DNA from 3 places in the Bacillus sp. PK5-006 genome. Region 1 is predicted to be linked to each of the others. Evidence: riboswitches for the same ligand, from Rfam matches in the RefSeq annotation. Region 1 holds a riboswitch; each other region holds the start of a gene.
The links. A riboswitch is a leader RNA that binds a small molecule or an ion and turns the genes downstream of it on or off. The one in region 1 is predicted to bind S-adenosylmethionine.
Positions count from the first base shown of each region.

Region 2: another riboswitch for S-adenosylmethionine. It lies ahead of M1D84_RS03800 (methionine ABC transporter ATP-binding protein); the one in region 1 lies ahead of M1D84_RS11285 (DUF2292 domain-containing protein).
Region 3: another riboswitch for S-adenosylmethionine. It lies ahead of M1D84_RS00865 (5-methyltetrahydropteroyltriglutamate--homocysteine S-methyltransferase); the one in region 1 lies ahead of M1D84_RS11285 (DUF2292 domain-containing protein).

Region 1 covers NZ_CP096414.1:2,176,430-2,187,308, reverse strand. Annotated here, with positions in the region: gene carB (carbamoyl-phosphate synthase (glutamine-hydrolyzing) large subunit) at 1-2,440, shown strand, start outside; gene M1D84_RS11305 (dihydroorotate dehydrogenase electron transfer subunit) at 2,437-3,213, shown strand; gene M1D84_RS11300 (dihydroorotate dehydrogenase) at 3,207-4,139, shown strand; gene pyrF (orotidine-5'-phosphate decarboxylase) at 4,111-4,815, shown strand; gene pyrE (orotate phosphoribosyltransferase) at 4,823-5,461, shown strand; SAM riboswitch class I at 5,629-5,731, shown strand; gene M1D84_RS11285 (DUF2292 domain-containing protein) at 5,848-5,952, shown strand; gene M1D84_RS11280 (phosphoadenylyl-sulfate reductase) at 5,998-6,699, shown strand; gene M1D84_RS11275 (inorganic phosphate transporter) at 6,713-7,777, shown strand; gene sat (sulfate adenylyltransferase) at 7,835-8,971, shown strand; gene cysC (adenylyl-sulfate kinase) at 8,986-9,579, shown strand; gene cobA (uroporphyrinogen-III C-methyltransferase) at 9,609-10,364, shown strand; gene M1D84_RS11255 (sirohydrochlorin chelatase) at 10,439-10,879, shown strand, end outside.
Region 2 covers NZ_CP096414.1:763,028-773,906, reverse strand. Annotated here, with positions in the region: gene sufB (Fe-S cluster assembly protein SufB) at 346-1,743, opposite strand; gene sufU (Fe-S cluster assembly sulfur transfer protein SufU) at 1,761-2,207, opposite strand; gene M1D84_RS03835 (cysteine desulfurase) at 2,197-3,417, opposite strand; gene sufD (Fe-S cluster assembly protein SufD) at 3,417-4,730, opposite strand; gene sufC (Fe-S cluster assembly ATPase SufC) at 4,749-5,534, opposite strand; gene M1D84_RS03820 (hypothetical protein) at 5,748-5,882, opposite strand; gene M1D84_RS03815 (carboxymuconolactone decarboxylase family protein) at 6,098-6,466, opposite strand; gene metQ (methionine ABC transporter substrate-binding lipoprotein MetQ) at 6,570-7,391, opposite strand; gene M1D84_RS03805 (methionine ABC transporter permease) at 7,406-8,074, opposite strand; gene M1D84_RS03800 (methionine ABC transporter ATP-binding protein) at 8,067-9,092, opposite strand; SAM riboswitch class I at 9,247-9,355, opposite strand; gene M1D84_RS03795 (SCP2 sterol-binding domain-containing protein) at 9,458-9,799, opposite strand; gene M1D84_RS03790 (thioredoxin family protein) at 9,920-10,222, opposite strand; gene M1D84_RS03785 (toprim domain-containing protein) at 10,235-10,579, opposite strand; gene M1D84_RS03780 (YusG family protein) at 10,711-10,879, opposite strand, start outside.
Region 3 covers NZ_CP096414.1:179,272-190,150, forward strand. Annotated here, with positions in the region: gene M1D84_RS00855 (glycoside hydrolase family 1 protein) at 1-519, shown strand, start outside; gene M1D84_RS00860 (GNAT family N-acetyltransferase) at 990-1,979, opposite strand; gene M1D84_RS00865 (5-methyltetrahydropteroyltriglutamate--homocysteine S-methyltransferase) at 3,041-4,162, opposite strand; SAM riboswitch class I at 4,251-4,363, opposite strand; gene M1D84_RS00870 (gluconate:H+ symporter) at 4,446-5,765, opposite strand; gene M1D84_RS00875 (four-carbon acid sugar kinase family protein) at 5,816-7,237, opposite strand; gene garR (2-hydroxy-3-oxopropionate reductase) at 7,245-8,138, opposite strand; gene M1D84_RS00885 (MurR/RpiR family transcriptional regulator) at 8,337-9,194, opposite strand; gene M1D84_RS00890 (DUF3298 and DUF4163 domain-containing protein) at 9,356-10,033, shown strand; gene M1D84_RS00895 (hypothetical protein) at 10,117-10,296, opposite strand; gene pepT (peptidase T) at 10,586-10,879, opposite strand, start outside.

The DNA of each region.
Region 1 (10,879 bases):
TGAATATCAGCTGCTTCGAAATGTGTCGCTTAAGCTGATCCGTGCACTTGGCATTGAAGGCGGCTGTAACGTTCAACTGGCACTTGATCCAAACAGCTTTCAATACTATATCATCGAGGTAAACCCGCGTGTGAGCCGTTCATCTGCGCTTGCGTCAAAAGCGACAGGCTATCCAATTGCCAAATTGGCAGCGAAAATTGCTGTCGGCTTAACGCTTGATGAAATGATGAACCCAGTCACAGGTAAAACCTATGCAGCTTTCGAGCCGGCACTTGACTATATCGTTTCAAAAATACCGCGCTGGCCGTTCGATAAATTTGAATCTGCGAACAGACGTCTTGGTACGCAAATGAAGGCAACTGGTGAAGTCATGGCAATCGGCCGCACATTAGAAGAGTCTCTTCTAAAGGCTGTACGTTCACTTGAAGCCGATGTGCATCACATTGAATTAAAAGATGAAGCAGATATCACAAATGAAGTGCTTGAAAAACGGATTATCAAAGCGGGAGACGAACGATTATTTTATATCGCTGAGGCGCTTAGAAGAGGCTATACAGTCGAACAAATACATGAATTCTCAAAAATTGATTACTTCTTCCTTCATAAGCTGGAAGGCATCATTGCCTTTGAGAAGACATTAAAAGAAAACAAAGGCAATACAGATGTATTAAAAGAAGCAAAAGAGAAAGGCTTCTCAGATATCTACATTAGCCGCGAGTGGAAGATGAACGAAGCGGATGTCTACAAGCTAAGACAAGAAGCAGGCATTGTACCTGTATACAAAATGGTGGATACATGTGCGGCAGAATTTGAATCAGAGACACCTTATTTCTACAGCACATATGAAGATGAAAATGAATCAGAACGTACAGACAAGAAAAGCGTTATCGTATTAGGTTCAGGTCCTATCCGAATTGGACAAGGGGTTGAATTTGATTATGCGACTGTTCACTCAGTGTGGGCAATTAAACAAGCAGGCTATGAAGCGATCATTATAAACAACAACCCTGAAACGGTTTCAACAGACTTTAGTATTTCAGATAAGCTCTACTTTGAACCACTCACTGTAGAAGATGTCATGCATATCATCGACCTTGAACAGCCTGAAGGAGTCGTCGTTCAGTTCGGTGGACAAACGGCGATCAACCTAGCAGATGAATTATCAAATAGAGGGGTTAAAATTCTTGGAACTTCTCTAGAAGACCTAGACCGCGCAGAAAACCGGGACAAGTTTGAACAAACGTTAGAAACACTCGGCGTGCCCCAGCCGAAAGGGAAAACAGCAACGTCTGTGCCTGAAGCAGTAGCGATTGCCAATCAAATCGGCTACCCAGTCCTTGTCCGTCCTTCCTATGTATTAGGCGGCCGCGCGATGGAAATTGTGTATCAAGAAGCTGAGCTTCTTCACTACATGGAGAATGCGGTGAAGGTCAACCCGCAGCATCCAGTGTTAATTGACAAGTATTTGACAGGAAAAGAAATTGAAGTAGATGCCGTGTCTGATGGAGAAACTGTCGTAATCCCAGGCATTATGGAACACATTGAAAGAGCCGGAGTTCACTCTGGTGACTCGATTGCGGTCTATCCGCCGCAAACATTGTCTGAGGATATCAAAGCGAAGATCGCAGAGTACACGATCAAGCTTGCAAAAGGACTCAACATTATTGGGCTTTTGAACATTCAGTTTGTCCTATCAAAAGGTGAAGTGTATGTCCTTGAAGTGAACCCGCGATCAAGCCGGACAGTTCCTTTCTTAAGTAAAATTACGGGCATTCCGATGGCCAACCTTGCGACAAAAGTCATCTTAGGAGACAAGCTCAAAAATTATGGCTACGAAGAAGGCCTTCACACAGAGCAAGAAGGGGTGTACGTCAAAGTTCCAGTCTTCTCTTTTGCAAAATTAAGAAGAGTGGATATTACACTCGGGCCTGAAATGAAATCAACAGGCGAAGTCATGGGGAAAGATGTCACGATCGAAAAAGCCCTTTATAAAGGATTGATTGCATCAGGCATTCAAATCCCTAATGACGGAACAGTTCTTCTGACAGTGGCTGATAAGGATAAAGAAGAAGGACTTGAGATCGCAAGAAGATTCCATTCGATCGGCTATCATATTTTAGCAACAGAAGGAACGGCGAATTATTTAAAACAAGCCTCCATTCCATCAAGTGTGGTCGGCAAAATTGGAGAAGAAGGCAAAAATCTTCTTGATGTCATTCGAAACGGGGAAGCCCAATTCGTGATCAACACATTAACAAAAGGAAAACAGCCGGCAAGAGACGGCTTTAGAATTAGACGTGAATCTGTTGAAAACGGAGTGGCTTGCTTAACGTCACTAGATACAGCAGAAGCCATTTTAAGAGTGCTTGAGAGCATGACATTTAGAGCGGATGAAATGCCAGAAGTGAAAACGAATGCTGAGGTGACAGTAACGATATGAAAAAAGCATACTTGACGGTCGTCTCGAACCGAGAGATCGCTGATCATATTTACGAAATGACATTACAAGGTGACCTTGTGGACTCCTTTCAAACGGCTGGACAATTTCTTCATCTAAAGGTCAGTGAATCGATGACACCGCTGCTGAGAAGACCGATCAGTATTGCCAACATTCATGCCGAGCAAAAAGAAGCAACCATCATTTACCGCGCAGAGGGAGAGGGCACAAAGCTCCTCTCCCAAAAGCGGGAGGGAGAATCAGTCGATGTATTAGGGCCGCTTGGAAACGGGTATGATCCTTCAGTCGTCAAGCCCGGAGAGACGGCATTACTAGTCGGCGGCGGAATTGGCGTACCGCCTCTATATGAGCTGTCTAAGCGTTTAACGAAAAAAGGTGTCATCGTAAAGCATGTCCTCGGCTTTCAGTCGAAAAAGGATGTATTTTACGAGGAAAAATTTCAAGCACTCGGCGATACGTTTATTGCAACGGTTGATGGCACATACGGTGCTAAAGGCTTTGTAACAGATGTGATAAAAGAGCAAAACCTGAGCTTTGATGTGCTGCTTTCCTGCGGTCCAACACCTATGCTAAAAGCGCTGAAAGACACGTATCCTGATAAGCCTGTCTACATTTCGATGGAAGAACGAATGGGCTGCGGGATTGGTGCCTGCTTTGCATGTGTCTGTCATACCGATCAGCTCGACAAACCTTACGTCAAAGTGTGTCTTGATGGACCTGTTTTTAAAGCAGAGGAGGTGGCATTGTCATGCTAAACGTTGAGTTACCGGGATTATCTTTAAAGAATCCAATTATCCCTGCATCAGGCTGCTTTGGATTCGGGAGAGAATTTGCATCCTTATATGACCTGTCATTGCTGGGCGGTATCATGATCAAAGCCACAACCCTTGAACCGAGATTTGGCAATCCGACTCCAAGGGTTGCTGAGACAGGAGCTGGTATGCTCAATGCAATCGGCCTTCAAAATCCAGGTCTAAAAGGCGTGCTTGAAAATGAGCTGCCTTGGCTTGAGCAGTTTGATACGCCAATTATCGCAAACGTTGCTGGCTCACAGGTGGATGATTATGTTGAAGTAGCCAAGCAAATCAGCCAAGCAAAAAATGTTCATGCCCTTGAACTGAATATTTCTTGCCCAAATGTGAAAACCGGCGGAATCGCCTTTGGTACAGATCCAAATATGGCAGCATCATTGACAAAAGCAGTCAAGAAAGTCTCTTCCGTACCTGTCTATGTCAAGCTGTCACCTAACGTAGCCAATATTGTAGAAATTGCTCAAGCGATTGAAGCTGCTGGAGCGGATGGACTCACCATGATTAACACATTAATAGGGATGCGTTTAGATTTAAAAACGGGGAAACCCATCCTTGCCAATAAAACAGGCGGATTATCAGGACCAGCTGTCAAACCTGTCGCTGTACGTATGGTGCATGAGGTGAGTCAAGCGGTTTCTATTCCGATTATCGGGATGGGCGGAGTGCAAAGTGCTGAAGATGTACTTGAATTTTTACTAGCAGGTGCAAGTGCAGTCGCTGTCGGTACAGCGAATTTTGTGAATCCATTTATTTGCCCGGAAATCATTGAAGAGCTGCCAAATGTGTTAGCAGCATATGGTTATTCATCTGTAGAGGAATGTATCGGAAGGAGCTGGAAACATGAAGCACTTGCCCATCATCGCGCTTGATTTTCCATCAGGGCAGGACGCGCTTGCCTTTTTAGATCCCTTTGAAGGGACACCATTATTTGTGAAGGTCGGCATGGAGCTGTTTTACCAAGAAGGACCTGCCATCCTTGATGCGCTGAAAGAAAAAAATTGCCGCATTTTTCTCGATCTAAAATTACATGACATTCCAACAACGGTGCAAAAAGCGATGAACCGGCTTGCCGCACTTGGCGTTGATTTGGTCAATGTGCATGCTGCTGGCGGGAAACGAATGATGCAGGCTGCATTAGAGGGACTTGAAAGCGGGACTCCTGCTGGACAAAGCCGTCCGGGCATTATTGCAGTGACCCAGCTGACTAGTACGTCAGAAGACATGATGAGAAACGAATTACTCATTGACCGTCCGCTGCAAGAGACTGTGATCCGGTACGGACAATTAGCATATGAAAGTGGACTGGACGGTGTTGTTTGCTCTGTTCATGAATCTAAAGCACTTCATGAACATATCTCACCCTCTTTTCTCACTGTAACGCCAGGGATTCGCTTACCGAATGATCAAACCGATGACCAAAAGCGTGTGGCGACACCTGCCTATGCAAAAGAGCAAGGTGTTTCACAAATCGTTGTCGGGAGATCAATCACAAAAGCTGATAAACCAATAGAAGCCTATCATCAAATTTTGAAAGAGTGGGAGTGACTGCCAGATGAAATCAAAAATCGCGAAACATCTATTACAAATCAAAGCGGTCTCATTAAAACCAGACGAACCGTTTACATGGGCGAGCGGTATAAAATCACCGATCTATTGTGATAACCGCCTCACATTATCATATCCAGAAGTCAGACACGACATTGCGGAAGGTCTAAAAGATTTGATTCTCACTCATTTCAAGGGAGCAGAGGTTGTCGCGGGTACTGCAACAGCAGGCATTCCGCATGCGGCATTAGCAGCAGACCGCTTGAACATCCCGATGTGTTATGTCAGAAGTAAGCCGAAAGCACACGGCAAAGGAAATCAAATTGAAGGGGCCGTATCGAAAGGCCAAAAGGTTGTCGTCGTCGAAGACCTTATCTCCACAGGAGGCAGTGTGCTGGAAGTGGTTGCTGCTCTTCAAGCTGAGGGCTGCGAGGTACTAGGAGTTGCCGCAATCTTCACATACGGACTGCCAAAAGCAGCGGCCGCTTTTCAAGAAAAAAATATTCCATATGTCACCCTGACAGACTATGACACATTGACAGACGTGGCACTTGAACTGAAAGCGATTGAGCCGTCTGCGATGAACAAACTAAAACGCTGGAGACAAGACCCTTCCTCTGAATCTTGGATGGAAGAAACGGTCTGAAAAGTCAAAGTCCATCGTTAACAATTTTAAAGCTGTGCCTGCCCGCACGGCTTTTTTATTTGGGTAAAAATAGTAAAATAGACTCAAATTTTAATAAAAACTAATCCTATCAATAAAGTCGGGTTGACTTTTGTTTGAATTGTGTTAATATTTAAGACAAATTGAAACTCTTATCCAGAGAGGTGGAGGGACTGGCCCGATGAAACCCGGCAACCTGCGATTTGCAAGGTGCTACTTCCTGCAAAATGATTCTATTTTGAAAGATAAGGAAATTGTGAGCTTCCTCATCTTTCTTTCGGACTGAAAGAAAGTTTTTTTATTTTAACGGTGAGGAGGAAGAGGAGATGGAAGTGAAACAAAATCAGGATGAGGACTTAGTAAAGCATATGCAAGAACTGATTGGGGATATGAAATTCGGTTCAATTACGTTAATTGTTCAGGACGGTCAAGTGATTCAAGTGGAAAAAAACGAAAAAATTAGATTAAAGTAGTGCGGAAAATAGCAATATGAGCGGTACTCCGGAAGGGGAGAAATCATGTTAACTTATGAAAATTGGCAAGAGCCGTCCATTACATTTCAAGAGGATGATTTGTATAAAGGAGCCCTGTCTGTACTGAAATGGGCGTACGGTCATTATGGTGACCAGCTTGTATATGCGTGCAGCTTTGGGATTGAGGGCATCGTTCTGATTGATCTGATTGCAAAAGTAAAAAAAGATGCGAGAATTGTCTTTTTAGATACAGGTCTGCATTTTAAAGAAACTTACGACACAATTGATGCGGTAAAGGAAAGATATCCGGGTTTAGATATTGTACTGAAAACGCCTGAGCTGACGGTTGAACAGCAAAATGAGCAGCACGGTGATCAATTATGGAAAACAGATCCTCAAAGCTGCTGTCATATGCGTAAGGTCATTCCTTTGCAAGAAGCCCTATCTGGTTATCCAGCATGGCTTTCTGGTTTAAGAAGAGAGCAGTCACCAAAACGAGCAGGGACGAATTTCTTAAATAAGGATGAAAAATTCAAATCAGTGAAAGTATGTCCGCTCATCCATTGGACGTGGAAGGACATATGGAGATATGCATCTAGAGAGGAACTTACTTATAATCCGCTGCATGACCAAGGATATCCAAGTATCGGCTGTGCACCGTGTACACAGCCAGCATTTACTGCAGATGATCTTCGTTCTGGCAGATGGTCAGGCACAGCAAAGACAGAGTGCGGATTACATGAGTAAGGGAGTATAATGTATGGAAATCGCCGCAATTTTATTTAGTCTATTCTTTGCTTTAAACATAGGCGCAAGCGGAGCAGCTGCTTCTATGGGCATTGCGTATGGATCAGGTGCCATTCAAAAGCCCATTTATGCGCTCAGTTTTTGTGCAGTTGGGATTTTAGCAGGTTCAGTGATTGGCGGCGGTGAGGTCGTCAAAACGATCAGCTCTGGTATTATGCCAGAATCAGTCATTACACTTGAAATCGTTTGTATTATCATTGGTTCTGCTGCACTATCACTTTTCATAGCAAATCTGATGGCGATTCCTTTATCAACAAGTGAGGTCACAGTAGGGGCTGTAGTTGGTGTAGCAGTCGCATATAAAGTTTTGTTTGTGAAATCCATTTTAATGATTGTGGCATTTTGGGTCATCATCCCGCTTTTCGCCTTTCTTTTTACCTTTGCTGTCGTCAAAATCATCAGAATGTTCCCTAAACGGAAGCTGTCTAAAAAAGGCACAGCTATTTTATCTGTCGTATTAATTCTCAGCGGATTTTTAGAGGCATTTTCAGCCGGTATGAACAATGTGGCAAATGCCGTCGGCCCGCTCGTCGCTTCAGGCGTTTTGTCAGTTGGGCAGGGAACACTTTATGGCGGAATCTTCGTCGCAGCAGGGGCCCTCTTGCTAGGCAGAAGAGTGCTGGAAACAAACGGAAAGAAAATTACCCGCTATCAAACAGGCGAAGGGATTTTACTTTCGAGTACCGGTGCCGGGCTTGTCATCGTCAGCTCTATTTTTGGGCTGCCCGTTCCACTTACGCAAATCACCTCCTCGTCTATTATCGGGCTTGGAATGGCAAAAGGCGGGCCTAACATTTTTCACAAACATGTTGTGAAAAAAATGCTGAAAGTATGGGTGGTCTCACCTTTCTTATCACTCAGCCTATCGTATTTGCTTGTGAGCCTTTTCTTAAAAGGAGACTATTACTCTATCTTTATCATGATGAGTGTACTGCTTGCCTCACTTGGTGCGCTGAGTCTGATGAAAGCAGTCAAAAAAGAAAGCAGCTCTATTCATGAACAGGGCGGCGGGATTTAACCATAAATCCGACTATTAACATCTAATAAATATGAACATTGAGAGGAAGATGAACAAATGAGTTTAACACCACATGGTGGCGTATTAATTAATCGAGTAAATGAAGAATATGATCTCAGCACGGCTGCGAAGGAAATTGAACTAGATGCGATTTCCTTTGCAGACCTTGAACTCATTGCAATTGGCGGATATAGTCCTATTGAAGGGTTTTTAACAAAAGCTGATTATGAAGCAGTTGTAAGCAGTATGCGGCTAGCAAGTGGTGTCGTTTGGTCTCTTCCTATTACACTGCCAGTAACAAAAGAAAAGGCGGCGGAAATCCATCAAGGCGATATCGTGCGCTTATCTTATAATGGGACTGTATATGGGGTCATTGAAGTAGAGGATCAATACACACCAGATAAGGAAAAAGAAGCGGTGAATGTCTATAAAACAGATGACCGCAATCATCCAGGCGTGAAAAAATTATTTGAACGCGGCGATACTTACATTGGCGGAAAAATTACACTGACGAAACGCAGTGAAAAACCATTCCCTCAATTTACGTATGAGCCAGAAGAAACAAGACGTCATTTTAAAGAAAACGGCTGGAAAACCATTGTTGGTTTCCAAACGAGAAACCCGGTTCATCGTGCCCATGAATATATTCAAAAAACAGCACTGGAAACAGTCGATGGTTTATTTTTAAATCCTCTTGTCGGTGAAACAAAATCTGACGACATCCCAGCAGATGTAAGAATGAAAAGCTATCAAGTGTTATTGGACGGTTATTATCCAAAAGACCGCGTCTTTTTAGGTGTTTTTCCTGCTGCAATGCGTTATGCTGGACCAAAGGAAGCCATTTTTCATGCGCTCGTACGGAAAAATTATGGCTGCACCCATTTTATTGTCGGAAGAGATCATGCAGGTGTTGGTGACTATTACGGCACATACGAGGCGCAGGAACTATTTGATCAATTTACAAGCGAAGAAATCGGCATTACTCCATTAAAATTTGAACACAGCTTCTACTGTAATACATGTGAAGCGATGGCCACTCCAAAAACGTGTCCTCACGACAAAAGCGAGCATGTCATTCTTTCAGGTACAAAGGTTCGAACAATGCTGAGAAACGGTGAATTACCACCAAGCACGTTCAGCCGAAAAGAAGTCATTGAAACATTAATCGAAGGATTAAAAACGACGGTATCTTAACGGGAGGGTATGACATGAGCAACGAACATATCGTGTGGCATGATTCATCTATTACAAAAAAAGAATATCAACAAAAAAACAATCATACGAGCGGCATTATCTGGCTTACAGGTCTAAGCGGGTCAGGTAAATCAACGATCGCGAATGCAGCTGCAAGAGAGCTGTTTGAACAAGGCTACCAAGTCACAGTTCTTGACGGCGATAACGTGCGGCACGGACTCAATAAAGATCTAGGGTTTTCAGATGATGATAGAAAAGAAAACATCCGCCGAATCGGAGAAGTGGCGAAATTATTTGTGGAGCAAGGAACGATTGTCATCACTGCTTTTATTTCTCCATTTCAAGAAGACCGCCACATTGTTAGACAGTTAGTCGAAGATGGAGAATTTCACGAAGTGTTTGTCAAATGTGATTTGAACGTGTGTGAAGAGCGTGATCCAAAAGGGTTATATAAAAAGGCCAGAAACGGTGAAATTCCGTTTTTCACTGGAATCGATTCACCGTATGAAGAGCCTGCTGCGCCTGAGCTCGTATTAGATACAGGGGAATTATCCCGTGAGGAATCTAAACAGCGTCTTGTTGATTATGTAAAAGGAACAACGAAATAATCGCCTGATGGCAGGGGGAGAAAAGCAAGATGGGGAAAGTATACATTGTGGGTGCTGGACCCGGTGACCCAGATTTAATCACATTAAAGGCCCATAAGGCGATACAGCAGGCAGATGTCATCTTATATGATCGTCTTGTCAATCAAGAAATTCTCGCCCATGCCAAACCGGAGGCGGAATTGATTTATTGCGGCAAGCTGCCAAATCATCATACAATGAGGCAGGAAGCCATCAATGAAGCGCTTGTGGCTCATGCAAAGGAAGGGAACGTTGTCGTTCGGCTGAAAGGCGGCGACCCCTTTGTCTTTGGCCGCGGCGGTGAAGAAATCGAATGCTTAGCTGAGCACGGAATTCCGTATGAGGTCGTCCCAGGAATTACTTCTGGGATTGCAGCGGCTGCTTATGCGGGCATCCCTGTGACACATCGTGAATTCAGCTCAAATGTTGCTTTTGTCACGGGCCACTATCAAAAGGATGAACATTTTGAAGAAAAGTGGGAGGCGCTGGCTACAGGGATTGATACTCTTGTGATTTACATGGGTGTCAAAAACGTGGAAAGAGTGCAGCGCCTGCTTTTAAAAAATGGACGGGACCCAGAAACACCCGCTGCATTTATACACTGGGGAACCACATCGAGGCAAAAGACAACTTGCTGCACGGTTGCGACACTGTCTGAAACTGTTGAAAAAGAAGGGATCGAGCATCCAAGTTTAATTGTTGTTGGAGATGTCGTTCATTTTCATCAAAAGCTGAACTGGTTTGAACCCGCATTAATCGAGAAATGAGAATGGTAGAGAAAAGACACGTGCATACATCGTGTCTTTTCGTCTGATGAAAACAAGTGAGAGGGAGGAGCCGCATGAAACAAGCTGTCCTTTATGTTGGGCATGGAAGCAGGGTGAAAGAAGCACAAGATAAGGCCATTTCTTTTATGAAAAGCTGTATGCCGTTAGTGAAAGCAGATATACAAGAAATTTGTTTTTTAGAGCTGACGGATCCTTCTATAGAAGAAGGATTTGAGGCCTGTGTGAAAAAAGGAGCGACACACATTGCAATCGTCCCGCTCCTCCTTTTAACTGCCATGCATGCCAAATCGGATATCCCGGTCGAAATTGAGAAAGTGCGCGCGCGTTTCCCGCAAGTGAAGGTCACATATGGAAAGCCGATCGGGGTGAATCAAGAAGTAACAAAAGCGGTTGCCGCAAGAATTAAAGAAGCAGGATATCAAGGCGAGCGCGCTCGGATTCTTTTAATTGGCCGCGGGAGTTCTGATCCGGATGTGAAGCGAGATGTGTTTGGC
Region 2 (10,879 bases), 1.4 Mb from region 1:
CAATTTTGCCTTTGTCATAATTAGAACTATACAGTACTAATTTGAATGTTGCAAGTATTTATGTTCGTCGTTTAGAAAAAGTTTGATTAAAGGATTCTCTCTCAAATGAAAATGAGTCCAAAAAAATAAGATGACTTTCATGATAATTATGATGTTATTGGAGGGATAGATTTTTGTAATTCCTTCATTCATGTGAGTAAGAGGCATTTGTTGGATTCACACTGAATACTTTTCTCCATTCACTAAAAAACAACGCCACAAAGGCATTTAATTAACAAGTGGTATCATAACGATATCACTCGAAATTAAATGCCTTCAAAAAGCGTTGTGTATCAATGTTTTTTATTAACCAATAGAGCCTTCCATCTCAAACTTAATCAAGCGGTTCATTTCAACGGCGTATTCCATTGGCAGTTCTTTTGTGAATGGCTCGATGAAGCCCATGACGATCATTTCTGTTGCTTCTTCTTCAGAAATTCCGCGGCTCATCAAGTAGAATAGCTGTTCTTCTGATACTTTTGATACTTTTGCTTCGTGCTCTAATGAAATGTTGTCGTTTAAGATTTCATTGTAAGGGATTGTATCAGATGTTGATTTGTTATCCATGATGAGTGTGTCACACTCGATGTTTGAGCGTGCACCTTCTGCTTTGCGTCCGAAGTGAACGATTCCGCGGTATGTTACTTTACCGCCTTGTTTGGAAATCGATTTCGATACGATCGTTGAAGATGTGTTTGGTGCAAGGTGAATCATTTTCGCACCTGCATCTTGGTGCTGACCTTTACCTGCTAGGGCAATACTTAATGTCATACCACGAGCGCCTTCACCTTTTAGGATGACCGCTGGATATTTCATTGTCAGCTTAGAACCGATGTTTCCATCAATCCATTCCATTGTTGCATTCTCTTCACATACTGTACGTTTTGTCACAAGGTTGAAGACGTTGTTTGCCCAGTTTTGAATCGTTGTATAACGGCAGTAGCCGCCTTTTTTGACGATGATTTCAACTACCGCACTGTGAAGTGAGTTTGTTGTGTAAACTGGAGCTGTACAGCCTTCTACGTAATGCACATGTGCGCCTTCGTCAACGATGATCAGTGTACGTTCGAACTGACCCATGTTTTCAGAGTTGATACGGAAGTATGCTTGCAGTGGAGTATCTACTTTTACGCCTTTTGGTACGTAGATAAATGAACCACCAGACCATACAGCCGAGTTAAGCGCAGCAAATTTGTTGTCAGTCGGAGGAATGACTTTTGCCCAGTGCTCACGGAAGATGTCTTCGTTCTCTTTTAATGCGCTGTCTGTATCTTTAAACACAATTCCTAGATCTTCAAGGTCTTGCTTCATGTTGTGATACACAACTTCAGATTCATACTGAGCAGATACACCAGCTAAATATTTTTGCTCTGCTTCTGGGATACCAAGTTTATCAAAGGTTTGTTTGATTTCTTCTGGTACTTCATCCCAAGAACGCTCAGAGCGCTCAGATGGCTTTACGTAGTACGTAATTTCATCAAAGTTTAATGCATTTAAATCTCCGCCCCATTGTGGCATCGGCATGTTGTAAAAGTGCTCAAGAGATTTCAAACGGAAGTCGAGCATCCACTGAGGCTCTTCTTTCATACGAGAAATTTCTTCAACGATCTCTTTTGTCAGTCCGCGCTCTGAACGGAAAATGGAAACGTCTTTATCAGAAAAGCCGTATTTATATTCACCAACATCTGGCATTTTTTTAGCCATCCATTTTCACTCCAATCTTATGATTTGCCGTTATCTTCGGCAGATGCGCCTTTTTCAAGCGCCTTCCAGGATAATGTTGCACATTTGATGCGGGCTGGGAATTTTGCAACTCCCTGCAGCGCTTCAATGTCACCAAGATCAATGGAATCGTCGTATTCTTTTCCTTGCATCATATCGGAGAAAATCCGAGACATTTTCAAAGCTGTTTCAATATCTTTCCCTTTAATTGCCTGCGTCATCATGGAGGCAGATGCCATCGAAATCGAGCATCCTTCTCCTTCAAATTTCGCATCCGTGACTTTTTCGTCTTCGATTTTCATCGTAAGACGAATACGGTCACCACACGTTGGGTTGTTCATATCGACGACAATGCTGTCGTTTAGTACACCTTTGTTTCTCGGATTTTTATAATGATCCATAATCACTTGTCTGTACAGTGTATCTAAGTTTACATTAAAAGACATTCGTAAAATACTCCTTTGTCTTACGGAGCGCTGCAATGAGTAGATCAATCTCTTCTTCTGTATTATACAGATAGAAGCTTGCTCTTGCAGTCGCTGATACACCAAGCCATTTCATGAGCGGCTGTGCACAGTGGTGTCCAGCACGAATGGCGACACCTTCCGTATCCAGAACAGTTGACGCATCATGCGGATGGACGTCGTCTAAGTTAAACGTCACAAGCCCAGCTCGGTGCTGTGGTCCATAAACAGTCGCACCGTCAAGCTCTTTAAAGCGCTCAAGCGCGTAAGTCGCAAGCTGATGCTCGTAACGGCTGACTTCCTCCATACCAATGTCATTTAAGAAGTCAATTGCTTTTCCTAGTCCAACTGCTCCAGCAATAATCGGTGTTCCCGCTTCAAATTTCCACGGCAGCTCTTTCCATGTAGAATCATATAGATCCACAAAGTCGATCATTTCACCGCCAAACTCAGCAGGCTCCATATTATTCAAAAGGTCCTTCTTCCCGTAAAGCACACCGATGCCAGTCGGTCCACACATTTTATGCCCAGAGAATGCGAAAAAGTCACAATCTAGATCCTGAACATCAATTTGCATGTGTGGGGTGCTTTGCGCACCGTCGACGACAATGATTGCCCCATGATCGTGGGCAATTTTGGCGATCTCTTTAATCGGGTTGATGGTTCCTAATACGTTTGAGACATGTGTGACTGCGACAATTTTCGTTTGATGTGTGATCGTTTGCTTCACATCTTCAAGCGATAGCGTGCCGTCTTCCTGTAACGGAATGTATTTCAATGTGGCGCCAGTTGCTTTTGCTGCTTGCTGCCAAGGGATGATATTCGCATGATGCTCCATATGCGTAATGACAATCTCATCGCCTTCTTTGAGGTTTGCTCTAGCATAGCTGATCGCCACTGTGTTTAGTGCAGTTGTTGTACCTCTAGTAAAAATAATCTCCTGGACAGATGAAGCACGGATGAATGCACGAACTTTCTCTCTCGCACCCTCGTATGCGTCCGTTGCTTTTGTGCCAAGGGTATGAACACCCCGGTGGACGTTCGAGTTGTAAGACCGGTAATACTCATTCATTGCATCAATGACCACTCTTGGTTTTTGAGAAGTCGCTGCACTGTCCAAATACACCAAATCATGTCCGTTCACTTGCTGATGAAGGATTGGAAATTGCTCACGAACGTCTTTGATATTCATTATTTTACTTTCCTTTCAATCACAGAAATCAGCTGCTTTTTAACTCCTTCAATCGGCAGTTCTTTCACAACTGGATTTAAGAAGCCATAAATCACAAGTCTTTCTGCATCTTCTTTGGAAATCCCGCGGCTCATGAGGTAGTACAATTGAATTGGATCAACACGTCCAACAGAAGCGGCGTGCCCTGCTGTCACATCATCTTCATCAATTAAAAGAATTGGGTTTGCGTCACCGCGTGCTTTCTCACTCAGCATGAGGACACGTGATTCCTGTTCTGCATTTGACTTTGTTGCGCCATGCTCGATTTTACCAATTCCGTTAAAGATAGAAGATGCTTGATCCTTCATCACACCATGCTTCAAGATATACCCTTCAGAGTTTTTACCGAAGTGGATGATGCTTGTTGTGAAGTTTTCTGTTTGGTTTCCTCGGCCGACAACAACTGATTTCGTATCACCGAATGTACCGTCGCCCATCAGTTTTGTGATGTTTTCAGATACGACGTCTCCATCATTCATCAGGCCAAGCGCCCATTCGATTTTACTGTCACGGCCATTTGCCATACCGCGTCTGTTTACATATACTGTGACTCCTTCTGCAAGGTTATCTACAGCACCGTATGTGACGCGGGCGTTAGCGCCTGTGAACACTTCAGAAACGATATTGAAGATCGCTTCTTCCGGTTTTGCTGTACTGATGTAGTTTTCTACATATGTCACAGCACTATGATCGTCTGCTACGACGATGACATGGTTGAACAAAGTCGTTTCGTCATTTTCATGAAGATAAACAGCTTGAATTGGTGCTTCAAGCTCTACGTTTTTCGGTACATAGAGGAAAGCTCCGCCATTCACTAAAGCAGCATGTAAAGCTGTAAGTTTATGCTCATCCACTTTCACTGCATCTGTCATGAAGTATTGTTTCACTAAATCTCCATGCTCACGGATCGCTGTATGAAGATCAGTAAAGATCACACCTTTGTCTTTCGCTTCAGCTGAAAGAGACAAATAGGCCGGCGTTTGATCACGCTGAATGTAGACTGTCTTATCTGTGTCCTCTAAATCAATAAGAGATTTCACTTCTTCTGGAAGCTCTTCTAATGATCCAAATGGCGCACTTTCGACTGTATGCTGTTTGAAATTCGTTAAATTCCATTTTGAAATATTCGTTTTGTCAGGCTTTGGCATTGGGAGGTCTTCTGCTTTTTCAAGAGCCTGTAAGCGAAGGGAGCTCATCCATGCCGGTTCCTGATGCTTCTCGGAGAAGCTTTTGACATAATCTTGATCTACTGATAATTTCGTTTCTAATGTCATCAATAATCCTCCTAACGCTTACGCTTCTTGACCAACAGTTTCGTCTTCAATTCCTAACTCTTTTTTAATCCAATCATAGCCTTCTGCTTCTAGACGCTGCGCGAGTTCTGGTCCGCCAGATTTCACGATACGGCCTTGCATCATGACATGAACGTGATCTGGTGTGATGTAGTTCAGTAGACGCTGATAGTGAGTGATCATTAAGCAGCCGAAGCTTTCGCCGCGCATTTTGTTAATTCCTTTAGAAACAACTTTCAAGGCATCGATATCAAGACCAGAATCGATTTCGTCAAGGATGGCGATCTTTGGTTCAATCATCATTAATTGAAGAATTTCGTTGCGTTTTTTCTCCCCGCCTGAGAAACCTTCGTTTAAGTAGCGCTGTGCCATATCTGGGTCCATTTCAAGGAACTCCATGTTTTCGTCCATTTTGCGGATGAATTTCATAAGAGAGATTTCATCGCCTTCTTCTCTGCGTGCGTTAATTGCAGAACGAAGGAAGTCAGCATTTGTAACACCGCTGATTTCAGATGGGTATTGCATCGCAAGGAAAAGACCAGCTTGAGCGCGCTCATCTACTTCCATTTCAAGGACATCTTCGCCATCAAGCAAGATGCTGCCTTTTGTTACTTCATATTTAGGGTGACCCATAATGGCAGCAGATAAAGTAGATTTACCTGTTCCGTTTGGTCCCATTACTGCGTGGAATTCTCCACCTTTTATCTCGAGGTTTACACCCTTTAAGATTTCTTTCCCTTCAATCTCAACGTGCAAGTCCTTAATTGTTAATGTCGAAGCAGTCATATATCGATACCTCCAAAATAATCATTATTCTCAATTTATTCTCATTCTAATTTTATAACAAATTAAAACTGAATACAACACATTCACGATAAGCGTGAGAGGATGCTCTCAAAATTCTAACAAAAAAAGCAGGTAGATAAAAGGATTTATGTCGAAAAGACTGTTTTCATAAAGAAAGGGCGGGAAACTGTTCTCCCCGCCCCTCAGCTATTATTAGCCTCGTATATTCATTTTTGCGAGCTGTCTTTTCTCATCTCGATAGGACTGCTCTCGTTTATATTCCACTTTCATCCTTAAGTCATGGTCTCTTTCGTACTCTGCATAGCTCATGCCATGAGCTTGATGCATGGCCTTTTCCATCTCGGCGGTATAATCCAATCCTAGTGTACTATGGTCCGAAGAAATAATAAACCATTCCCTTCCTTGAGTGTAGCTTTATTGTAGCAAACGTATGCGGCTTCACTCAAAAGGGATATGACACCTTATGCTGGCATATTTTCTCACACAAACGGATGAGAAGCGCTCAACTCCCTGAGATGGAAAAATACCGTGTTTTGCTTCCCTTAATGCGTCTGTCCTCCAAATTCATCAATACATTGCTGAACGACAGTGATTCCTTGGCTTAGTGCTGCTCCGCCGCCAAAAGCTGCCGCCACGCTGACAACCTCCAGCAAATTCTCTTCTGTCGCCCCTTGATCGAGCGCTCCTTTTGTATGATAAATCATGCAGTATTCATCCTGCGCATGAATACTGATACCGAGGGCAATCATTTGTTTTTCCTTTTGCGTTAATGAATCGCTTTGGAAGCACTGCTCCGTAAATTCATTGAATTTCTTTCCAAACACCGGCATTTTCTTCTGGAATTCACCCATTGCGGTTTTATAATCAGTCAGTGATTGCTGCATGGATCCGCTCATATGCTGTTCATTCATCTTGATTCCATCCCTTCAGGTCTTTTGTACGTTTTTATTATGAGCGAGATTTGAAAAAATACACAAAAAACCTCGCTTTGGTAGAAGCGAGGTTGAAATGTTGTTACTCAGATACAGGCAATACTGCACCGTCATATTTTTTGTCGATGAATTCTTTGATTTTATCAGAGTGAAGAACTTCCATTAATGCCTTGATCTTATCTGATTTTTCGTCACCTTTGCGAACCGCAACGATGTTTGCATATGGGTTGTTCTTTGTTTGCTCAAGTTCGATTGAATCTTTTTTCGGATTCAATTTATTTTGGATCGCATAGTTGACGTTGATAAATACAGCATCGCCTTCACTGTTTTCATAAGCTTTCGCAGTTAATTCAGGCGCGATTTTTTTGAATTTTAGATTCTTTGGGTTTTCTTTAATGTTCTTTACTGTTGCGTTAATTGTATCAACCTTTGGATCAAGCTTGATGACACCAGCATTTTGCAGCAGGGCAAGCATACGGCCTTGCTCAGCTACGTTGTTTGTCATGATGATTGTGCCGCCGTTTGGAATATCTTTTACGGATTTGTATTTCTTAGAGTAGATACCGAAAGGCTCAAGGTGAACCGCACCAGCACTCACTAGGTTATAATCTTTGTTTGATTTATTTTCTTCGTTTAAGTAAGGGATATGTTGGAAAAAGTTCGCATCCACTTCTTTTTCAGCTAACGCTTTGTTGTACATTTTATAATCGCTAAGCACTTTCACTTTTAAATCGTAGCCTTTTTCTTTTAGAAGTGGTTTTGCTTCTTCAAGAATTTCGGCATGCGGCGTTTTTGAAGCGGCAACCGTAATGGTTTTGCTTTCACTTGCGTTATTAGATGAACCGCACGCAGCTAAAATACCTGCAAATGCTAGAAATAGTGCACTTAAAATCAATTTCTTCATCAATAAATCCTCCCTTAACGTTTATCAATTTTATTTGTAATCAAATCACCGATTATTTGAATAATAAAGACGATGATCAGAATAAACACAGTAGCTACAAGTGTGACATCTGTATTACCAGATTGGTATCCTTCCACATAGGCGAGGTCACCAAGTCCGCCTGCTCCAATTGCACCTGCAATCGCAGTAGAGCCAATTAGAGCAATCGCTGTTACGGTAATACCTGAAATAAGGGCTGGCAATGATTCTGGCAGCAATACTTTGAAAATGATTGTTGACGTTTTTGCTCCCATTGATCGTGCTGCTTCAATGACCCCTTTGTCTACCTCACGCAGTGCAATTTCGACAAGACGTGCATAGAATGGAGCTGATCCTATGACAAGGGCAGGGAGTGCTGCATTTGGGCCAAGAATCGTATGCATTAAGAATTTCGTGAACCCTAGTAATAGAATAATTAAAATGATAAAAGGAATCGATCTGAAAATGTTGACGACAGCGCCGATGACAGCATTGATCGGTTTATTTTCCCAAAGACCGCCTTTTCCTGTAAGGAAGAGCAGGAGTCCTAGGATAATCCCGATTGCAAAGGCAAATGCCAATGAAATCAGTGTCATATACACCGTTTCACCTGTTGCACTCCAGATGACGTCTAAATCAACGTTCGGAAACCATTTCTCAAACATGTGTCATCACCTCGATTTCAACCTGTTTGCTTTGGATATAGGCGATGGCTTTTTCTACCTCAGTCTCTTCTCCATTAATGTGGATAAAGAGTGTTCCAAACGCGCCTTCCTGCGTTTGAGAAATCTTCCCTTGAAGGATATTCACATCGACATTAAAGGATCGAATGATTTCAGTGATCAGCGGCTGCTCGGCAGAATCTCCGATAAAGGACAACCGTACGACCTGACCTTCTTTTACTCGTTCTAAGACGTGCTCGATTGTTTCTTTCGCTTCCTCTGGTTCTGCAAGCTGTTTCACAAATCGTTTCGTCATTTCTTCCTTCGGTTGTCTGAAGACGCGTAATACTTCGCCTTCTTCGACAATGCGTCCATTTTCCATGACTGCGACGCGATGACAAATTTTGCGAATGACGTGCATTTCGTGTGTAATGAGCACAATCGTGAGCCCTAACCGTTTATTGATATCCGCCAAAAGCTCAAGGATCGAATCAGTCGTTTGCGGATCTAGCGCAGATGTCGCTTCGTCACATAGAAGAACCTTTGGATCATTCGCTAATGCTCTCGCAATGCCGACACGCTGTTTTTGCCCGCCGCTTAGCTGAGACGGGTATGCATTTTCTTTTCCTTCTAAACCGACCAATTTAATCAGTTCATTCGCACGCTCTCTTCGTTTCGATGTCGGTACACCTGCGATCTCAAGCGGGAACATAATGTTTTGTCTCACCGTTCTTGACCAAAGCAAGTTAAAGTGCTGGAAGATCATGCTGATTTCTTGTCTTGCTTTCCGAAGTTTCGCATTCGATACTTCATTGATCCGGTTGCCGGCCACTTCAACAATTCCTTCTGTTGGCAGCTCCAGACCGTTTAATAGGCGAATAAGCGAGCTTTTCCCTGCACCGCTATACCCGATAATTCCGAATATTTCACCTTTATCAATATCCAAGTTGACGTCTTTCACGGCATCAACATTTCCGCTTTTTGAATGATACGTTTTTGATACATTTTGTAAATGGATCACAGTCTGATCACCTGCTTTCTTGCTGAATCTATAGGTTTCCATCACATACGTTATTTATTCTTCTTTCTGTCATGACTCTAGCCTGGCGCCAGGTCAGTAAAAAAGACCTAACTGCAACGCAAGCAGAAAGGCCTTTTATGTCAATTACGCCTTTCTCTCATCTTTCAAAGCGCTGCGGCTTTGAGTGAATTGGCACCAATTTCAGCTATGCTGACGGTTGCCGGGTTTCATAGGGCACGTCCCTCCACCTCTCTTAATAAGAGAAAATATGTTGTTTTATGTGATGTTCATGTTTTTACTAACGTAGAATATCATGCTACCCGAGATATGTCAACGCTGTAAATCGCTAATTTCCAAGTAAACAACTACGTTATCATTTTTCGAAAAAAACCGTTCGTCAGCCAAAGCACTGCCTCTAGTCTAAGGAGCGCACGGAATGACCCTTTCACTTTGACTTGTCCTCTGCTGATTAACTGCTGTAAGGACATATCTCCATCTAATAATTGAAGAATTTCTTTCCTCTCACCATAAAAGATGAGATCCGATAACTCAATTGCAGGTAGTTTCTTCACTTCACCACGTTCATCCACAATCAATGTACAAGAGTCAGTTTCCGCCTCAAATGTAATCTTCAAGGATGATGATGAGAGCAGCGGCTTTAATAATAAACGCTGCCCTGTGTTACCATGGGCTTTCACATTTTCCACATGTATAACCTCCCTGTCATTTGGTTATACATAACATTTCTCTACAAACATCTTCTTGTCCTTTATAAATAACTCGACAAATTTTCAAATGAATTTCTTGAAATATGACAAAAAACCGCTTTATTTAGCGGTTTCGATCATTTCATGAAGATATGGAACTGAATGAAAGGCATAGCCTTTTTGCACCAATTCACCTTTTTTAAACAGGAGAAAGCAAGGAACACTCTCGATTTCAAATGCTTTCGCAAAGCCTGGTGAATAGTTTAAATTGTTTTCGTAAAATGGTACATCCGGCTGCATGGCGTCTACGACTGCCAGCATTTTCTTAGCCAGCTGGCATGTTCCGCAAAACGGTGTATATAAGTATAAAAGAAATAAATCGTCCTCTATCTCCTTGAATTCGTGTTCTTCAATTTCTTTCATATACGTCCACCCTCATAAATATTTCGAATGAACATCAATGTTTGCAGCTAATAGGATAGATGCAATGTGGGCTGACGGTGAAGCGGCCACTTCGCGGTACGTTCTGTCGACAAAAAGATGAAGTGCTTCAGGGAATTCTTTTCGAAATTGCTTCCGCAGTTTGTCGCCTGCATCGTCACTGTCAGCTAATATGTAAACGTCTTTCCCCACTAAATCGTCCACAAGCTGATCCAGCTTCGATGTACTGATCGTGCCATTGGTGCAAATGATGGTAACAGGTTCACTTATGACTTCTTTTAGCTTTTGTTTGTCTGTTTTACCTTCTACAATGATGACCTTTTCTATCTCGACATTCATCACGATCACCCGGCCCTTTTGACGTTGATTCACTTCTTCCTTAGATTACAATCTTTCATTCAGGTTGTAAAGATTGAGCGCCTCGTCATCAAAAAGACTGCAGCTTCTGTTCACTGCAGTCTCATCTGTGATTAGCACCAGCCATTTTCATCGTCACAGTCAACATATTTTTCTGTCCCATCGGTTAATGTGTCCGTTAAACGATAAAAACGATTTTGATCATAGGAATATCCCGATTTCAGCTCATATTGGTTTTCACTAATCATCGTGCCAATCTCTTCATTTTGATGATAAAGCACC
Region 3 (10,879 bases), 1.7 Mb from region 1:
TATATTGGCTTCAGCTATTATATGAGCTTTGTGACAAGTACAGATCCAGAAATTCTTGGACAAGTGACTGGCGGTAACCTATTTGAAGGTGTGAAAAACCCTTATCTAGAAGCAAGTGATTGGGGCTGGCAAATTGATCCGAAAGGACTTCGTACAACACTGAATCAGCTGTATGACCGCTATCAAAAACCATTGTTTATCGTAGAAAATGGATTGGGTGCTGTCGATCAAGTAGAAGAAGACGGATCCATTCAAGACGATTACCGAATTGATTACCTCAGAAGCCATTTGCTAGAGGCGAGAGAAGCGATCGCAGACGGTGTTGACCTGATCGGTTATACAAGCTGGGGCCCAATTGACCTTGTCAGCGCATCAACGGCTGAAATGAAAAAACGCTACGGCTTCATTTATGTTGACCGTGATAATGAAGGAAACGGTACATTAGATAGAAAGAAAAAGAAAAGCTTCGACTGGTATAAACAAGTGATTGCGACAAATGGTGAACATTTGGATTACTAAACAGAGAAACTATTGTTTCGTTTCTTTAGGACATATGGTGTCTTGAAACGGTGAAAACAATTTGAATCAGGCATTATCATTCATTGGGTCTCCTCTAGGGGCATGATGGGTGATAATGCCTTTTTTATGAAAAAGACAAAATCGAACAAAAAATAAACCACACTTTAATTTGTTGCGTGGTTCATATAAATCATATAATGGTTTTAATTCGGTAATACCTATTCTTCAAGTATTAGGGTATTTAAAATTAAATTCTAGTAGACTTAACCCTTTCCCAATTGTGGTCTAAGAAAAGAATCCTATTCTCAAATGGTTATCAGCAGCAATTCTGTCTTCAATTCAGTAATTATACATCTGAATCTTTCTCCACTGTATGAATTCATAATCAATATTATAAAATTTAACTAGCCCAGGATAGACTATTAATAACTTGGTAGTACTCATGGAACTAGTCAGTCAGCTTTTTATAGTCATTGTATCAACCTTTTTTCAAATTCTAATTCATCTTTGACATGTATTCCGTAATTTCCTATAGAGGGAATTGTAGGTTTAACCATTCTTGCTTTATCAATTGCACCAATATAGATGTTTTTGAAAGAATATCCCTTTCTTTGATAAAACCTAATTGCATTTAAGTTATCATTACTAGTGATTAAATTAATAGAGTGTATATTTTGTGTTTTTAGATTTTGTTCTAACTCAAAAAGTAATCTACTTCCAACACCATGGTACTTTTCTAGAGCCTCCAAAGTCAGGATTTCTGCCTCTTCTTTGAATATTTTGTAAACTAATATTCCTACTATATAATCTCCACGTTTAGCCAACAAAATGTTTTCATTTAAAACATTATAAGTTGTCCCTTTAGACACCATAGTCGTTCCACCCCAATGTTCATTAAAAAACCATGTTAACCACGAAAAGTCTTTTGAACTTGGCTGAGTTATTATCAATTCTTCTGAAAGAGAACATTTTTTTGACAGCTGGATATGGGCTATTTCTTTTTCATGAGCTTGATCCTCAGAAAAATGGATTGAGATGCCTAGTTTTTCGGCGTTTATTTGAGCAATTTTTTGTGCATAGTTCGAAAAATCTTCAGGGTCAATACCAAAATAAAAAAAACTCTCAGGTGGATTCTTTTTGTACCACAGTTTGCTACTGATGACATATTCGTTTTGTTTTGTTTCAGTTATGCTGATATCATCATATAATAGTGCTCTTCCTTCAATAAACTCTAAGACAAATTCATCTAATTTGTTTTGAGTAAATAAACGGTTTTTTTCTTGAAAATATCCTATTTCACTTAATTTGCTGTGAATCCAATTAATTAAATCATCCTCGTTTAGTTCATTATCTCTCGCTAGTGCCATTAGCATTGCAATGTAATTAACGATTGTTTTGCTTCTCTTAGTTGAAATGTTTTTATAGATGTTTTCTAAAATATCGTTGTTAAGTTTATTCATTTTACATATACAACTTCCTTTTCAATTAATTGTTTACTCAATGCTTCCAGGTCTTCGATACAAGTTTGAACATCTGTATCATATTCTTCAGTAATTTCTAACAAGTTACCAAGATTGTGGCTTTGGCTCGTTTGTATCCATACTTGTTGGAATATCTCCGATTTCATCATAACTTCCATAAACTCTTCAACGGAGAATTCTAAAGGATGGAATGAATAATTTGAATACCTGTGCTGGTGTAATGGGGGTATGGTTTATAATTTTATTACCTATCGACGGATAGTTTATTTTCTTTGGCGAAATCATTATATAAATAACATTCATCATAAGTTAGCCATGAATGTACACTCCTTTCATAAAGTGTTAAGGTATGAAAAAACAAGTTTATAATACATGTCCATTAGCAATAACTACATTACTAAACTCAACAAGAAGAGTAGTTTTATAAACTTTATTCTTGTAATCATTTTTCTATTTATGTATTAAATTTCAAGTTAATACCCTAACGGAAGTCATAATATCACATTTTTCTTATTTTTTTAATTTAGATCAATAAATTTTTGACAAGTTTTTATATCGATACTCTCTATCTAATAAAGTGAATATCATTGAGGAGGCAGGGATCTTAACGAATTTTTAGTACCACCTGTAGGGGGCAATGAGTTGGTATGAAAAAGAGTTGCCTTAGCATTTGATTTCACCGATATATTTAAACCAAAGCTTCGAGACCCCATAAACTATAGTCACACTTTTAGGTTTGCTTGAGGGAACGATGGAAAAAGCAGTATTGTAATTTCTAATAATTGGGGTGGATTTTCAGTAGGAGATATTCTGGCTAGGAAGATGACTTGAATGTATCAATCCACTTAACTTGTTAGACAACTTATGAGTATAAAAATGGTTTTTAAGAAGATAACGTATGTTCAATATCTTCTTAAACTCAACTATAGAAGTAATACGATTAAACTTAATATCAAGTTGATTGAGATGACAAAAAATAAAGAACCGCTTAAAAAAGCGGTTCTTTATTATGAAGGTCAGCTTTTTCTGTAAGTTTTCGCCTATTTCCACACTTGATCAGCAATCTCAATCACATGACGCAGCTTTTCCCATTGTTGCTCTTCTGTTAACAGGTTGCCTTCCTCTGTTGAGGCGAATCCGCATTGTGGACTCAAACAGATTTGGTTAATGTCCACATATTGAGCCGCTTCCTCAATGCGTTTTTTAATCTGTTCAACTGGCTCAAGCTCTCCATATTTTGAAGTGACAAGGCCTAGTACGATTTGAAGGTTTGGGTTCTTCACATATCGAAGGGGCTCAAATCCGCCAGAACGATCGTCGTCAAACTCTAAAAAGAGACCATCAAGATCTAAGCCGGCAAAAATTGTTTCTGCCGCTGCTTCGTAACCACCTTCAGCTGCCCATGTCGATTTAAAGTTACCTCGGCAAATGTGCATCGTGATCACCAAATCCTCTGGGCGGTCGGCAACAGCTTCATTGATTGTCTTTGCAAACGATTCACGAAGTTCATCTTCTTCTCGGCCAAAGGCTTTGATTTGTTCGTGGCCTTTTTCGGAAAAGAACACTGCCCATGCCGTATCATCCAGCTGCAAGTAGCGGCAGCCTGCATCATAAAAAGCACGGATGGCTTTCTTATACGCTTGTGCCACATCATGGTGGAATTCCTCTAAGCTGTCATACACTCCTTCTTCAAGCTTTCCACGGAAAAAGAGCATATTCGGACTTGGAATCGTCATTTTAGCCGTATGATCACCAGCGATGCTGTGAAGGAAACGATAATCCTCCAGCATTGGATGATCTGTAAAATCGATCTTGCCTGTTACCTTGATCCCTCTAGCTTTTGTCGTTGTGTTATGGAATTGAATGCCTTGATCTGCTTCAAATCCTTCAACTCCATCGAGTCCTTCAAGAAAGTCAAAATGCCACCATGCACGTCGGAACTCACCATCTGTGACAACCTCTAACCCAATTTCTTTTTGCTTCTCTACAATACGTGTAATTTCTTCGTTTTCAATTTGTCGGAGCTGCTCTGCTGTCAGCGTACCGTCTGCTTTTTGCTTGCGTGCTTCCTTGATGCGCTCTGAACGAAGTAAACTTCCTACTTGATCTGCGCGGAATGGCGGTTTCGTTGTTTTCTTTCCAATGGTTTGTACTTGTGTCATGCTGAATCCCTTCTTTCTTCAGGTTAAAAAATCAAATAAAAAAGCTCTTCCTTAGATAAGGAAGAGCATCATATACTGTGAGAACTCTGCCTTATCTTCAAACAAGCATTTGCTTGCTTAAGGAATTAGCACCATTCTGTTCCTAGGAACAGCGGTTGCCGGGTTTCACAGGGCCAGTCCCTCCACCACTCTTAATAAGGTTACCTTTTGATTCAATTTTCTTAATAAACACAATTATTCAACGTTTTCAGGGAAAAGTCAATGGTTTTTACAATTTAATTTCCTACATGAACAAATCAGCGACAAGAACACCAGCAAGTCCGACAAGTGAAAGCACGGTGACCATCAATGTCCACGTTTTAAAGGTTTGAGCCATTGATAGGTTAAAGTATTCTTTATAAATCCAGAAACCCGCATCATTCACATGAGAGAATGTAATACTTCCCGCACCTGTTGCGATCACCATTAATTCAGGGCTGACACCCGTCAGGCCAATCAGTGGTGCAGAAATGCCAGCCGCCGTGAGACCGGCGACAGTGGCTGATCCTAAAGAGACACGAAGGACAGCAGCAATGAGCCAAGTCAGAAGCAGGGGAGAAAGTGTGCTTCCTTGCATGATCCCTGCAATGTATTGATCGACGCCGCTATCAATGAGCACTTGTTTAAAGGCACCGCCGCCTGCAATAATTAATAGAATCATAGCAATAGAGCCGATAGAATCCGTGATGGACTTCATCACATCCTGCATGCTCTTTCCTCTTCCAAGCCCAAACGTGTAGATGGCAAGCAGCACTGAGATTAATAGTGCAATCGCCGGTTCGCCTAAAAACTCAGCAGTTGGCAGCAATGGGGAGGATGGGAAGAAAATTTCTAGAAATGCTCTGAATGTCATAAGTAATACAGGCAAAACAGCAGTGAAAATGCTAATGCCGAAGCTAGGCATTTCTTCTTCTGTGAATTCCTTTGGATTAAATAAGTTCTTTGGGATATGTGCGTGCAACTGATCTTTTTTAAATAGTTTCGTAAACAGAAGTCCGCCTACTAAAACAGCAGGAATCGCTAAAATAATCCCAACCAATAAGGTTTGTCCCAAGTTTGCCTGAAAGACATTCGCAATGGCAGTCGGTCCTGGATGAGGAGGGAGGAAGCCATGTGTGGTGATAAGTGCAGCGACGAGCGGCATACCCACATACAGCACAGGAAGTCTTGCAGCTTGAGCGATTGTAAAGACTAATGGAATTAAGATAATGAATCCGGTTTCATAAAATAGAGCAATTCCAATCACAAACCCAGTCAGCATCGTCGCCCATTGGATTTTTCCGATGCCAAATCGGTCAATAAGTGTCATCGCGATCCGTTGAGCTCCGCCAGAATCAGCCATCAATTTCCCAAGCATCGCTCCAAAACCGAGAACGAGTGCCAGGTGTCCGAGCGTACTGCCAAGTCCTTTTTCGACAGAAGCAATCGCTTCTAGTGGTGTCATCCCTTCTAACACAGCAACAATTAAAGAAACAATAATCAAAGAAATAAAAGCGTTTAACTTAAAGACAACCATGAGTAAAAGCAATAACAAAACGCCAAGTCCAATAAACACTAACGACATGATCTTTCCTCCTTTGTGGTGCATAAGGGGGCGCAAACACCCCCTATGCCTTATCCTTCAAGTATGTCTACAGCTTCTTTTAACGTATCCTTTGACCCAACATTTCCCGGGAAAATCACATAAGACATGAAAGGGAATTTACTTTCTTCTCCTGTTTGCCAAACGGGGATACCTGGTTTGATTTGACCTGCCACGGTCGCACGTTTCACGCTAAGTCCTCTTGTCCCAATATCGCTGGAGGTAATTCCACCTTTGGCAATAAGATACTTAGGACGAATGGTGAGACGCTGGACAATACTTGTCACAGCATCACTAATCTCTACAGAGAGCTTTAGTTCTTCCTCTTGGCGATCATCCCCAAGATCAAGCCGTTCTCTTCTTGTATAAACAGCCACAGATTGACCACCTGCCAACAGTGTTTCAGTTTGCTGAATAACGCGGTTAATTTCTTCGCGAAAGGCATCAGGCTCTAACACAAGGTGGGTATTAAATTCAATAAAAGCCATCTCTTGATTTTGCTCAAGCGCTTTTAATTGTTCTGTTGTTTTTTTCACATGAGAACCGATCATAATGAGACCACCATGCGGGCTTTCTTCTTGTATCAAGGCATCTCTTGTTAATAAGGCTTGATCCCCTATACCGCCAAGTACTTTTGTGAGCGCCGCCGCACTTCTGAACATCAGCTGCTGTCCTGCTTGAATGGCTTCAATGAGAGCGGTGACAAAGACTTTGACATCGTCATAGTCCACCGCGTTTACAACCACCTTTTTGAAATCCTTGACACTCATGAGCTGATGTTTGATTTGATCAATGCGTAAAGCCCTCAGATCAGCTAACGAAATGTAGGTAGTGTTCTCTTTTGTGAACATTCCTTCTGACTTTTCTTCAATCCATTCTCCAAGATGAGATGATTGAAAGCCGAATGTACGGTCTCTTGCAAATTCTGTGTCACCAGCAGGAATTAATTCATGTCCTTCCTGTACGTAATGAATATTGTCGATCGTAAAGCGTCCACCTTCTTGGAAAAAAGGAAGAAGGATTTCACCATCGAACTGGCGGGAGCTTTGCTGTTCAATGGTCGTTTTGAGTACTTCAGTTTCAAGCGGAAAGTGTCCACGAAGAGTAGAATCCCCTCTGCTGACAATGACGAAGTCCTGATTAAGCCGTTTAGCCACCTTTACAATGGTTGCTGCGATTGTTTTGTGCGCAGCGGCAGTTTCTTTCTCTGTCATACTGCGAGAATTGGTCAAAATAAAGAACATGCGGCTGTCTTCAAGAAAACCAGCCTCAATGCTTTCTTCTGACCAATCGGTGAAAACAGAGACGCCATGTACGGTTTGAATCCCTGTTGGATCATCGTCTAATACAATGACTTTATGCTGAAAGCTGCTCAGTGCTTGTTCGTATGCTGATTGAATGACCTTTGAATCTGCTTTCGGAATGGCATTCAGTATGTCAGTGCTTTGTTTCATGACCATCTCATCCTTTCTTTACTTCGACATGAGCCATTTTTTCGTAATATTGAACGATGCCGCCATGATCAAGCCCGGATTTTCCGTCCGCTTTGAGGGCGTGGAAGATTTCGAGCAGCTGACTAGAAAGCGGAAGAGGAACACCTATATCATGAGCAGTTTCCATGACATTGGTTAAATCCTTCAAGTTGATGTCGATGCGTCCGCCAGGTTCAAAATTTCGTTCTAAGATGAGAGGGACCTTTGCATCGAGCACGGCACTTCCTGCCAGTCCGCCGCGGATGGCTTCATACATCTTATCAATGGCAATGCCTGATTTAGCAGCTAGAACGAGCGCCTCGGACATGGCCGCAATATTTAAGTTGACGATGATTTGATTGGCAAGCTTCGCTGTCGTCCCGCTGCCATTTGCCCCAACTAATACGACCTCAGTGCCCATTGCAAGCAGGACATCCTTCACTTGCTCAAAGATGGATTCTTCGCCGCCAGCCATGATGGCAAGTGTTCCGTCTATTGCCTTCGGTTCTCCGCCGCTGACAGGTGCATCGATAAATTCCACCTGATGCTGTTTGGCAAGAGCAGCTAAAGCCCTGGAGGTGACAGGAGAAATTGAGCTCATATCTACGATGACAGTGCCAGGTGCAGCTGTCGTTAAAATGCCTTGATCACCTGAAACGACTGCCTCTACATGCTCTCCTTTAGGAAGCATTGTGATGATGATATCGCTTTCAGAAGCTGCCTCAGCTGCTGAAACAGCACCTTTTGCTCCGGCTTTTTGTAACGATCGAATCGCTTCCTCATTTAGGTCAAAAACTGTCAAAGTATGACCAGCTTTTAATAGATTGAGTGCCATAGGTTTTCCCATAATACCTAGTCCAATGAATCCAATCTTCTTTGTCACGTTGTCCGCCTCCTATATAGAAAACCCTTACAAAAAGCGCTTTCTTTTCATTATGTTAGTATATATACTATCTTTTAAATTTAATAGTAGGAAATAAACTATTGTTCATTTAATGTACATGACGTGATAGGAACGTGTCAACGGAAAATATGAAAAAAGTCACAAAAAAAGACCGGAATCAGCTCCGGTCTTTTGTGTTTATGTTTTATTTTTAGCTACGGCTAATCGAGATCGTTTCACGTTTTCAATGGCATTTGATCCTAGCTCTAAAACAGCGGTGACGTATAGTACATCAATGATCACAAGCTGGTTGATACGGGAGATCATGGAGTCTGATCGATAGGTTGTCTCTCTTGAAGAACTAAGCAGATGAAAGTCAGACCGCTTTGCGAGCTCAGATTTCGGATAGCTGGTGATAGAAGCAACCTTTGCCCCTTTTTCTTTTGCAAACTGTACGGCGTCAAGAATTTCTCTGCTCTCTCCTGAATGGGAGATTGCGACGATAAAATCGTGTTCCGTGGCGTGTGTTGCAATCATATTCATCATGTGCGGATCACTGCATAGGCTTACTTCAAAACCAAGCTGCAGGAACTTATGATAAGCATCCCCAGCAATAAAGCTGGACGCGCCTGCTCCAAAAAAGACGGTTTTATGTGCCTGTTTCATGTGTTCAATGAATTGTGTGACGGCATGATCTTCTAAAATATGCTTCATATCTTGTATAGAGTTTGTTGTTAACTCTATGACCTTATGTTTAATGTCAGCTACACTATCGGTTGCCTCGATCTCACCGTATATGGATTGAGGTGTATTGGTCGCGATATCCTGTGCGACATGGACACGAAACACTTGATACGATTCATAGCCAATTTTTCTTAGAAACCGAAAGATCGTCGTTTCACTTGTGCTGCATTCAGCAGCGAGTGCACTTATAGAATGAAGCACAACTTTCTGAGGGTTTTGTAAAATGTAATTGGCAATCTTTTTCTGGGTTGGGGACAAACTATGAAACGTTGTCCGAATGTGACTAAAAATATTCTCTTCTATGATAAACACCACACTTCATCTAGCATTCTACATTAAGCATACAGGAACTTATGAAAACGGTAAACAAACCCGATGTGGAAAAATGAAGAATAATATGGAAAAAATACTTCTTTTGGTTCTTTTGTCATGGTATACTCATTTGGTAATAGACAAAAATGGGGGTTTTTACTATGACAATGAAAAAAGGCCTAACGATCAGCCTGCTCATTTTCTCACTGATTGTTTCCTTGTTTGCGCCAGTTGGATCTGCTGATGCCAAACAAGCAAAAAAAGCAAAAGTAAGTACACACTATTATAAGAAGAAAAAAACATTCAAATATGCACAGGTGAAAAATCTAAGCAAGACGCATATGAAAACCATCAATCGTGATTTAAAAGAAGATATCGCCTTTTCTTATTCTACTTACTTGTACTTAAAGGACGAAGCGAAAAAAGAAGGCTACGGGAAGGTCACGTATGAGAGAACGTATAAAACGAAATTTAACAATGGTAAGAAACTGAGTATCTTAAACTATGATTACATGTATAACGGTGGAGCGCACGGAGACACGATGGTTTCCAGCATGAACTATGTGTTAACAAAGAAAAAAACAAAGCAGCTGTTCTTGACAGACGTTGTGAAAACAAAGAAAAAGCGTACGAAAGTAAGAGATTATATTTATAACTACACAAAGAAACATAAAAGCAAATTCTACGCGAACCTGAAAAAAAGCGACATTGAAATCAACTACAATACGCAGTATTACTTCACGAAAAAGGGAATTGCTGTTGTCTTCCAGCCATATGAAATTTCACCTTATTATGTTGGAATTCCTATGATTCAAGTGCCTGCGAAGGTATATAAATAAAAAGAAAAACGACCAGATTCAGTGGTCGTTTTTTGCTGTTTATTCAACAAAAGAGCCCCCTCATGAGGCTCTTTTATTTGGATCTATACTTGTTTAGGTGCATCGTTTAGTGGGTGACGGCGTTTTCCGTTGTAGTGGCGGCGCATACGAAAGATTTCAAACTCCGAAAGCTCTGCGCTTTTTCTTTTTTGGGTGCGGTTATCTTTTTTGAAAGAGAATAGTAAGTAGCAGCAAAGTGAAGCGATAATCAATAAAATCATCATATGACATTCCTCCAATTCATCCTATTCTTTAAGTGTAGACAGGGTGAGTGATGTTTATAACTGAAAATAAGCAGCAGACTTGGTTTAGTTCTTAAGGTTCATTCAATCTGCTATTTTAGGTCTAAAATACTGGTTGTTTTTAACTATTATATTTCCAGTTATTTCACTCGTCAAGAAGAATTTTTTCTGGGGTTGTCTCTATTAGTACGAATAAGTGTCATAAAAGTTTCAGAAAATTGTAAACTTTTATTAAAAAACCGTTCCCGAACAGGAACGGTTGTAAACATGTCTATGCTTTTTCTTCAAATAAACGGGCAATTTCAACGATAACTTCGGTTGCTTTCACCATGTTTTCAACGGAAATAAATTCATATTTACCGTGGAAATTTTCCCCGCCAGTAAAGATGTTTGGCGTTGGTAGACCTTTATATGAAAGCTGGGAGCCATCTGTGCCGCCGCGGATTGGTTCAATGACCGGTGTTACTGAGCGATTTTCCATGGCTTCATGAGCAATGTCCACAATATGTTTCACCGGCTCAATTTTTTCTCTCATATTATAATATTGATCCTGAATGCTGAGGGT